Regions from separate parts of the Gracilibacillus caseinilyticus genome, predicted to be linked through region 3. Evidence: riboswitches for the same ligand, from Rfam matches in the RefSeq annotation. Region 3 holds a riboswitch; each other region holds the start of a gene.
What was found. A riboswitch is a leader RNA that binds a small molecule or an ion and turns the genes downstream of it on or off. The one in region 3 is predicted to bind cyclic di-GMP.
Positions count from the first base shown of each region.

Region 1: it holds a riboswitch for cyclic di-GMP, as region 3 does, so the genes downstream of both, MUN88_RS13305 (diguanylate cyclase domain-containing protein) here and MUN88_RS09755 (response regulator transcription factor) in region 3, are expected to answer to the same signal.
Region 2: it holds a riboswitch for cyclic di-GMP, as region 3 does, so the genes downstream of both, sinI (DNA-binding anti-repressor SinI) here and MUN88_RS09755 (response regulator transcription factor) in region 3, are expected to answer to the same signal.

Region 1 is NZ_CP095072.1:2,828,695-2,831,982, reverse strand. Features, by position in the region: gene MUN88_RS13305 (diguanylate cyclase domain-containing protein) at 1-1,822, opposite strand, end outside; cyclic di-GMP riboswitch class I at 1,972-2,058, opposite strand; gene MUN88_RS13300 (rhodanese-like domain-containing protein) at 2,242-2,544, opposite strand; partial or broken gene MUN88_RS13295 (DsrE/DsrF/DrsH-like family protein) at 2,587-3,062, opposite strand; gene MUN88_RS13290 (metal-sensitive transcriptional regulator) at 3,170-3,288, opposite strand, start outside.
Region 2 is NZ_CP095072.1:3,084,492-3,087,779, forward strand. Features, by position in the region: gene MUN88_RS14520 (phosphotransferase) at 1-526, shown strand, start outside; gene MUN88_RS14525 (YszA family small membrane protein) at 523-711, opposite strand; cyclic di-GMP riboswitch class I at 1,384-1,470, shown strand; gene sinI (DNA-binding anti-repressor SinI) at 1,504-1,638, shown strand; gene MUN88_RS14535 (NAD(P)/FAD-dependent oxidoreductase) at 1,817-3,031, shown strand.
Region 3 is NZ_CP095072.1:2,055,456-2,058,743, reverse strand. Features, by position in the region: gene MUN88_RS09765 (CpsD/CapB family tyrosine-protein kinase) at 1-241, opposite strand, end outside; gene MUN88_RS09760 (YveK family protein) at 216-980, opposite strand; gene MUN88_RS09755 (response regulator transcription factor) at 1,170-1,799, opposite strand; cyclic di-GMP riboswitch class I at 1,919-2,018, opposite strand; gene MUN88_RS09750 (catalase) at 2,560-3,288, opposite strand, start outside.

The DNA of each region.
Region 1 (3,288 bases), 770 kb from region 3:
CTGTTTCCAGCGTTCTATGATGCAGCTTTTTCTCTTCATACATTAGCGTATCTGCATGGTGCAATAATTCGTCAATTGTGTTTCCGTGATCCGGAAAGAAGCTCAATCCGATACTGGCAGATAGAAGCATTTCTTTTTGATTAATCAGAAGTGGCTGCTGAATAATTGATAGTAACTCTTCGCATAGTTGGTCGACTTCTTCATTCTGTGCTATTTCTACAATACCTACAAATTCATCACCGGCCAAACGGTAAAAAATAACGGGCTTTGATCGTTGAAATTCTTTTAATCTCTTTGCCAATACTTTTAAAAGCAAATCCCCACCACTATGGCCGAGAGTATCATTTACTTGTTTAAATTTATCTAAATCTATAAAAATAATAGCAAGGCGCTCTTCGCGGATCTCACGATCTAAACATTCACTTAAATCCGTGTGAAAGGAATGCCGATTTGGTAAATTAGTTAATGTATCAAAGTGTGCTAATTGGTATAGTTTTGCTTCTGATGCCATCAATTGATCTGTTCGGGCAGTTAATAGCTCATTTTTCTTTCTGACTTCGATAAACATCGACTGAAGACGATTTGCCACTTTTTCAATATTTAATCCTAATTTCGAAAATTCAAAAATAGATGTATCACGCCAGAAGAACCGTTCCTGTCGCTGCATTTTTTCAGGAAGATCACTCGTCATTTGGGTAAGACGAGTTAAGGAATTTGATAAAATTCTATTGACAAGCATGCCAAAGAATAAAGCCACAAACAATACGAATAATGCAAATAGTAAATAATCAATTAAGTTACGAGTTAATTCCAATACTTCACTTTGCGTCGGAATGACCAGATAGGTACTTTTATTCAAAAAATTCATTTCACCTATGTAATAACCTTGTGCCCAATCAAAGATAGTGGGAGTTCTTATCGGCAGCCAAATGGAACCATCCGTATGTATCTCTTTCACAAAACCAGTTGTAAAATATTCAATATTCGTTTTAGCTGTCAATTGATTAGCATCTACCCATAATTGATTATCCTTGTCTAGAATGAAAATTCGTTTATTTGTATGTCCGATAAAATGATCAAATACTTCCTTGATTCTTGCTTTTTCCGATATCGCATTCAAATCATAGTTTTGAATTTCAGTGGAATCCATTTCATCAATTTTATATTGAACCTGCTCTATTAACTGCTGATGCTCTTCGTGATAAAGCTGATATAAATCATTCTCCATCTCTTTGGTGTTCACTAAAATAATGATCAGTAATGGAAGAACTGCAGAAAAGATTAATATATGTGAAATGACTTGCCCAAAATATAAGCGATGCTGATGCCGAAAGTACTTCTTAAATTTCGGTACAAGAGGTAGATAATCACAAACTATATCCGCAACAAGTGCAGCAAACAATATTTCTGTCACCGATTGTACAACTAGAAAATCTGTCAATTCACGGGAATGAGGTAATAGATCTGAATAAAATAAGACGATTAAAGAATATACTAAAAATATCAATAAAGAATACGCAAAACTCCAGGTGAACAAGTCTTTCCTTTTTGTCACATATAAAGAACCAATTAGTAATACTTCTATTATGCTATAGAAAACAAAGCCGTTATCCATTCCCGTGAAGTAAGTGATACCGCTCATTACACTTACTAACAGAAGAGCGAATCGCACACCGAATATGCGTATAGCAGCTAGGTAGAGGATTGACGAAAAGCTTAATGTAACACCGAAGATCAAAGGGATGGAAAGATATTGCGCCATGACAGTCAACGCAAGTATAAAAAAAAATAAACTAACAAGCTTGTAATCTCTATTGCGCATTATTCTAAGCTCCTTGTCTGGTATTACCGTTTTAAGATACTATTAAAATGAAGTTGATTACCTTAGCTCACATATTTCATACAGGAGGATATAAATTATGTCATCTAAAAAACCCATACAAAAATGTATAGGTTCCCCTGTGATATTTATCAGGTAACCCAGCCATCGTCGTGAAATTTCACCTTAGATCTGTGGTTTTGCGTCTCTATTTTTCAATAGATTTGCCTTTTCTAATTATATAGTACTATTTTATCACATTTCTTTCCAATTATTTAGTTCTATCAAAACTATATTCCTATCCATTTTAATATAAATAGTATCAAACAATCAATATCATTTGATATTTATTTAATAAATTCTTTCTATACATGAAAGAGAAATCAGTTCGATTAACACGAACTGATTTCTCTGCTATCACCTTATGGTAATACGACTTCATCTTCCCACGCTAGCATGCCACCTGTCATGTTTGTCGCTTTAATACCATTTGCTTCTAGATATTCTGTAGCACGTCCACTTCTTGCACCTGAACGGCAGATCATATAGTAATGTTGGTTCTGATCAAATTCATCCAACCGATCTGGTATTTCTCCTAAACGGATTTGTATTGCTCCTGGGATCATCCCTTGTGCTACTTCTTCATCCTCACGAACATCTACGATATGAAGTTTTTCTCCTTCTTTTAATTTTTCAGCTAGTTGATTTGGTTGAATTTCGTTCATGTTGATACCTCCCATAAATTATCTATCCTTAGTATAGCAATTTTAAATAAATAATGTAATATTTCCATCTTCTGAATCATCAATATATGCTGCAACCCCTGCATATTCAATGTCTTCTAATAATTCTTCTTTTTGTAATTCGAGTAAATCCATTGTCATTGTGCAAGCAATCAATTTCACTTCTTGCGCCTGCGCCATTTCCACCAACTCGTGTACTGGTAAAGCATTATGCTTCTTCATTACATGTTTAATCATTTGTGGTCCCAAGCCTAAATAATTCATTTTTGACAATCCCATTTTGTTTGCACCTTTAGGCATCATTTTTCCAAATATTTCTTCTAGTAATCCTTTTTTTACATGAAGGTGTTCATCTTTTCGCAGCGCATTTAATCCCCAAAATGTGTGAAAAATGACCACCTCATGGTCATAAGCAGCAGCTCTGTTTGCTATAATATAGGCAGCCATCGCTTTATCATAGTCTCCATGAACAATACTATCGTGGTTTTCTTGTTTGACATATCTACCACCCATTCTACCTGTACCTGTATAGGTATATTAAAATATGGAAAGAAACTGCCTTATCCCGCAAAAATAGATATAACGTATAAGACAGTTACCTTATTATTTAACGACTCTTTACTAGTAAATTTACCGCTTCTTTTATCAAATCTTCCGAGCTTTGACCAGATTCCTGTTCCTCTCGAATGCATTTTTCAAGATTTGTACTAACGATTAATGCTGCCG
Region 2 (3,288 bases), 1.0 Mb from region 3:
ATTACAAATATGCATGTATTATCGTGACATGGAGCAATTATTTAATAAAATGGAAGAGTGGCAAGAGATTTATTTAGACAGGATGGAAGAAACCGATCAGATGAAATACACGTTATGTCATGGAAATGTAAAACCATCCCATTATATGATTACGGGAATGAATACTTATTTATTAAATTGGGAGTATGCATTAATGACTTCGCCGACTTATGATTTAGTATCGTATTATCAATATTTATTCCGGTTTCATGACTGTGACATGGATAAAATCACAGAATCATTTTCAGTATATTGCCGATATATAGATTTATCAGACTATGAGAAAGCATTGCTTGTATTGCAACTGTTGTCACCCCATAACTGGTTTCAATCTATGTCGGACACCCTTCAGCCTAGAAGGGGCACAAGTAATGTAAGAAAGTCCATTGAAATCGAAAAAGAGTTCCGTAAACTGTTTCACGGCTTCCAAATGCAAGAATATATCTACCAGACACTGAAAACGGACCCTGTAGATGAATTAGGTTAAATCCATTCCAATTGAAAGGCGAGCAGGATACCAATTAATATCCCTAATAATAAAACATCAAAGGTTGTAGGGAAAAATACGGTGCGAATCCCTTGAAATACGACGATTGGTAAAATACAACGCTCACAGATTAAGATCCATTCTCTCGCCCAAGGAGGTAGACGGTATCGATAATAACGTGCCACGATATCACCTCATTTTCATTATATTTTTGTTATATTCTAGCTTATGCAGTCAAAGTGGAATCGTACCCCATATTTATTAATCGAATTTTGAAATAAACGGAAAGAACTACATCATTCATGTTAGCCGAGTGATAAATAAGGGGTTCGCACGCTAAGTTAAAATACTTAGTTCAAAATTAGTAAAAAAGTATTTTTTTTGCAGGAAAATTGATTTTTTTATCGAATATATATTATTAGAATATATTAATCAAAGAAGTCTCTATCGGATGCGTATAAGAGGTTGTCTTCAATATGAGAAGTAGCATAAATTTATTTAATTTAATTATTTCCCAGTATTATCATACGCTGACAATGGCAGACAAGCATCACTGTATTAAATTCAATTTTTCTGGATGTTACAAAAGAATCATCTGTTTTGGAATGCGTTGCTGAATAGTAGATACAGCAAGGATTCTGCACTATCATTCAAATGTATAACAAAGTGTATAAACAGGTTTATTGTAATGAATTTTGCTAATTCATCACCTAATTAGCAAATAGTAAAAAAGCGGTATGTTTCTATATTTACTGAATATAATTTACTAATTACAAATGTTGTTTATATTACTGTTCGTTTTGTTGGGCTGCTGTGGTATTGCAATTCGTTCAAGGTGTTTTCGTGTAGCATGCATAATCAGAAAAAGGCAAACCTATTGCAAGATAGGGACGCAAAGTTCCAGGTCCGTTCATTTATCCAATACGGACGGCTGAGCTGCCTGAAATACAGATTTGTATTTTAGGAGGAGAAAGATTATGGAATCGAAGTTAAATGTGGATTATGAATGGATCTATCTAATGCTGAAAGCGAAAGAGATTGGTTGTACAACAGAAGAAATAAAAGAATTTCTGACAAAGAAAATGCCAGAGAAATGTGTGGAACAGTATTAGACCTAGAAAACCCTATGTGACATAGGGTTTTTATTTTTGTGAAAAGGGTATAGCATATTAGACGCTTATACGTATCATTTGCTATACTAAAAATGATACGTATTGAGTACATATCTAGTCAAAAGTGAGATAAACTATCATAGTTTAGCAATGATATCGACAGGAAAGGAATGATTAGATGACAGTGAAGAAACCAAAAATCGTAGTACTAGGTGCAGGTTATGCCGGTATGATGACAACGAAACGACTTACGCAACAATTCTCTCCTGAAGAAGTGGATATTACATTAGTTAACAAGCATAATTATCATTACCAGACGACATGGCTGCATGAAGTAGCAGCTGGTACGATTGATGTAAACCGCTCCAGGATTATGATCTCTGATGTGATTAATACTAGACATGTAAACTTTGTACATGACACCGTTAAGCAAATTAATAAAGATGACAAAACGGTTGAATTGGAAAATGGTACACTTAGCTATGATTTTCTTGTGATCGGTTTAGGCTTTGAGAAAGCTACCTTTGGCATTCCAGGTATGGAAGAGCATGCATTCTCCATTCAGAGTGTAGATAAGAGTCGTATGATTCGTGACCATATTGAATATCAATTCTCACGTTATCGAAATGAACAAGATCCTGATCCAAGCATGCTTACGATTGTTGTTGGCGGTGCTGGTTTTACCGGAATCGAATTTCTTGGTGAACTTGCGGAACGCATTCCCGCTCTATGTAAAAAATATGATATTCCACGTCAAGATGTGAAAATTATTGACATTGAAGCGATGTCTACTATTTTACCAGGTTTTGATGAGGATTTACTAAGCTACGCAAAAGAATCGTTAGAAGCGCGTGGTATTGAATTTAAGCTCGGTACTATGATTAAAGAAGTGAAAGAAGATCGTGTAATTGTCGGAGAAGACAGAGAGGAAATTAAAACAGACACGTTTGTTTGGACTGGTGGTGTACAAGCCAATCGCATTGTCGGAGAATCCGGATTCGAATTGACGAAAGGTAAAGTGAACGTGGATGCGACGTTACGAACACCAGAGCAAGATGACGTATTTATTCTAGGAGATTGTGCCTGGGTGATGAATGAGGAAACAGGCAAACCTTACCCACCTACAGCACAAATTGCGATCCAGGAAGCAGATGTATGCGCGCATAATATCAGAACACTTATTTATGGCGGTACACTTCGGACGTTCCATTTTGACAATAAGGGGACAGTTGCTTCTCTAGGTGGAAGTGATGCAATGGGTACTGTTTTTGAAGGGAATAAGTTATATGGTATGCAGGCCAAGGTGATGAAGAATGTGATCGATGATCGCTATTTATTCATGTTAGGTGGACCTAAGCTGGTGTTACGAAAAGGAAAATTCCGTCCATTTTAATTCAAAGCATGATCTGATCTAGGAGGTAGAAAAATGAAAAATACTTTACTTTACACATTAGTTACGGCAGCAGCGACAATTGCTTATGTCTTAATCTCTCGAAAAATGGAAGATAAGCGAGACTTTCGCTAAGTACAAAGAGCAGATGCCATTGTGTATCTGCTCTTTTTTTACAAGGTAAGAAAGATTTCAGCTAAAGATTCAGAAAATAAAAGTGTAAGTTCTTATAATACGGATTATGTCAACTTGCGTTGTGG
Region 3 (3,288 bases):
TAAGCAACACCTTCTTACCTTGTTGCGCAAATACAATCGCAAGGTTAGCGGTAGTCGATGACTTTCCTTCTGACGGACCAGACGACGTAACCAGCATGGTTTTTAAATCTCCGTCAACGGAAGAGAACTGTAAATTCGTTCGAATTGTTTTGTACTGCTCAGTAATCGGGGAGCGTGGGTTCAATTTCGTAATTAAGTGACGAACGTTCGATACTTTAGACTGTTTTTTTCTTCTGACCACTAAAGCTCCCCCTCTCTCGTTTGTGACTGATGGAAACGGGCTTTCCCATTGACATCATATCTTTCTCATCAATATGGGAGATCACACCAAGTACAGGTAATTCTAATGTTTTTTCTACATCTTGTTCTGTCTTCACCGTGTTATCGAGGTATTCAAATAAGAACGCTAAACCTACTCCGATCATGGCACCGATGACAAGGGCAATCGCTGTATTCAACATTGGCTTCGGATTTACAGGTGTTGGGTCTGCTGGTACTACTGCTTCCGATAAGACACTGACATTATTAACGTTCATTAATTCGGGTAAATCCTCTTGGAAGATGGCTATCGTCGTATTAGCAATGTCAGCTGCTACATCAGGATCTGTATCGGTCGCGGATAGTTTCACTACTTGAGAGCTTTCTGAGTTGGCCACAGATATCTTCTCGCTAAGAGCACTAGGAGAGATCGTTAAATTCAACTCTTCAATCACTTGATCTAATATACGATTACTTGTGAGAATGTCATTATATGTATTGATAATTTCTAAGTTAGATCTAATTTGATTGATATCGACACTATTCGTTTCACTTGTATCCTGATTAACTATAAACTGCGTACTAGATTGATAGGTTGGGGTTAAAATAAAAAAACTGATAATTGCTGCTGCTCCTGCTGCACCAACCATTAACAAAACAATGAGCAGTAAACGCTTTTTTAACACTTCAAAAATCTCTTTGAGTGATATCGTTTCTTCCATATTTTTGTAACCTCCGCATGTAATGTATTTCTGACTGCTGCTGTCCAAGACACACTATATTCGAAATTATAACATAATAGTATTTTTTATGACATATAAATTCTCATCTTTTATGTAAAATTCATACATAAATTGTATAAATACACAAAAATAAGCCTGTGCACTTAGTGACACAGGCTTCTCACTTACTTATGATACATGAAACCATTCATTACGAAATGCCGTTATAACAGCATTCGTTCTGTCCGGCACTTCCAATTTGCGTAAGATGGAACTAATATGATTTTTAACTGTCTTATCGGTGATATAGAGTTTTTGACTGATCCGCTGATTACTGTAACCTTTCGTTAAGAGCTCCATGACTTCCCACTCGCGATTGGTAAAGACGCCAACTGGTCTTGACTCTTTACGATTATAAATTTGGCGATAATCCCCTAATAGGACAGGTGCAAGATCCTGGTGAATATAATGATTCCCTGCAACGATTTTATCAATGGCATCAATCAGTTCTTCTTTTTCCATTCCATTAAAGAAATAGCCGTGTAAATTCATTTTGAACAGTTCGGTTAGATTATTGTGATGTGGATTCTCCGTCCAGATGATGATTTTCTTGTTATTTTCCACATATTTTTCAACAAGTGACATTATGTCATTTTTCGTATCGATATCAATGATTAACAAATCAATGATATAGTCACGTAATTTCTCCTGTTGTTTCGGTTCCACTGCGATTACATCATAGTTCTTGAATTCCGTCGAAAGCACCCCTACCAAACCCTCGCGATAAATAGAAGCTTCTTTCACAATTGCAATTCGCATGTTTTTACCTCCTCTTTTTTATTCCCAAAAAAAATGACTATTCCTGAAAAAAAGCACAGAAATAGCCTAAAATGACAAAAACTTTCTTCGTCACACACACGTATCCGATTAGTGTAATTTTAGGTAACCAGGCGATCATAGGTATAAGATGTCGAATTAAAAACCCGTAGACCCTAGGCTTTGCGTCCTACCCTTTCGAGCAGTTTGCCTTTATCAAATACTTTAATTATCTATGTCTATCATACCGTTTTCCTAGTTTAATTGCAATAACCATAATATTCTAATAGCGAAAATGAATCAAATGACATGGTAAATTGAAGAAAAATCCATTTATAAAGGCTGAATGAACTATATGAAATTGCTGAGTTCTGTCGAAAATGATCTGTTTTTGACATTGATAGAAAGAGAGGGTTTGGGGATAGTTATCTTTTTCGGCTGGTTATGTAGGAAAGATACAAGGAGGCAGATAGTAAAAATATAATCAGAAGCGATTGTAAGACCATACATGATCATCCTTTTTTTATAAGGTTTGTTCATCCATTTATCTTGAATTCAATGTTTTTTTATTATACCGAATAGATTAGTAGGTTTTCAATAGCGAATAAATTGTATTATTGTTGGATTTTGACGAATCGTATAAATTTGTTAGTTGATACAAAAAACATGGATCTATAGTTGACCCATGTTTATCCTTGTACTTAACCTATCAACGGACGAAGTTCTTACTTAATCAAATGTAGACACATCAGATTGGTATGCTCTATTTCTCTTTTTTCTTCGTCACAGCTTTTTTCAGTTTCCCTGCTAAATCACCGGATGCATGTTGCATATATTGGTATATAATATCCAATACGTCTGAGGAAACTGTAGCCAATCCATCTGCTATATTTTCAATCAAATCTCCTTGTTCTTTCTGGGAAAGTGATTCAAAAAAAAGTCCTGCTTGTGTAAAATCATTCTGTTTTTCAATGTCAGATCGTTGAAGTGTACCTTCTACAAATCGATCATTACCGCTAGTAACTAAATCACCTGGCCACCAATCTGCCTCTTTGTTTACTGGTACATTTCGGAAATCCGGACCAATACGATAACGTTGAGAATCCCAATATATATTTGCACGACCTTGTAACATTTTATCATCGGATAGCTCAGCCCCCTCCAATAAATTCGATGGGGAGAAGGCAGCCTTTTCTACTTGCTCCATGTAGTTATCCGGATTTTTGTTTAACACCATACGACCGACAGGATGAAACGGAAATTGTTGCTGATCCCAAATCTTCGTATCATCTAATGGGTCGTACGGGAGGTTAGTTGCTTGATCTGGATCCATCACCTGGACATACAATCCATATTCCACAGGTTCTCCTTTTTCAATCGTATCATATAAATCCTGACCGGCAATATCCGGGTTTTCCCCTGCTAATTTCACTGCTTCATCATTACGAATATACTGTTGCCCTGCCATTGGTGACCAAACATACTTGACATA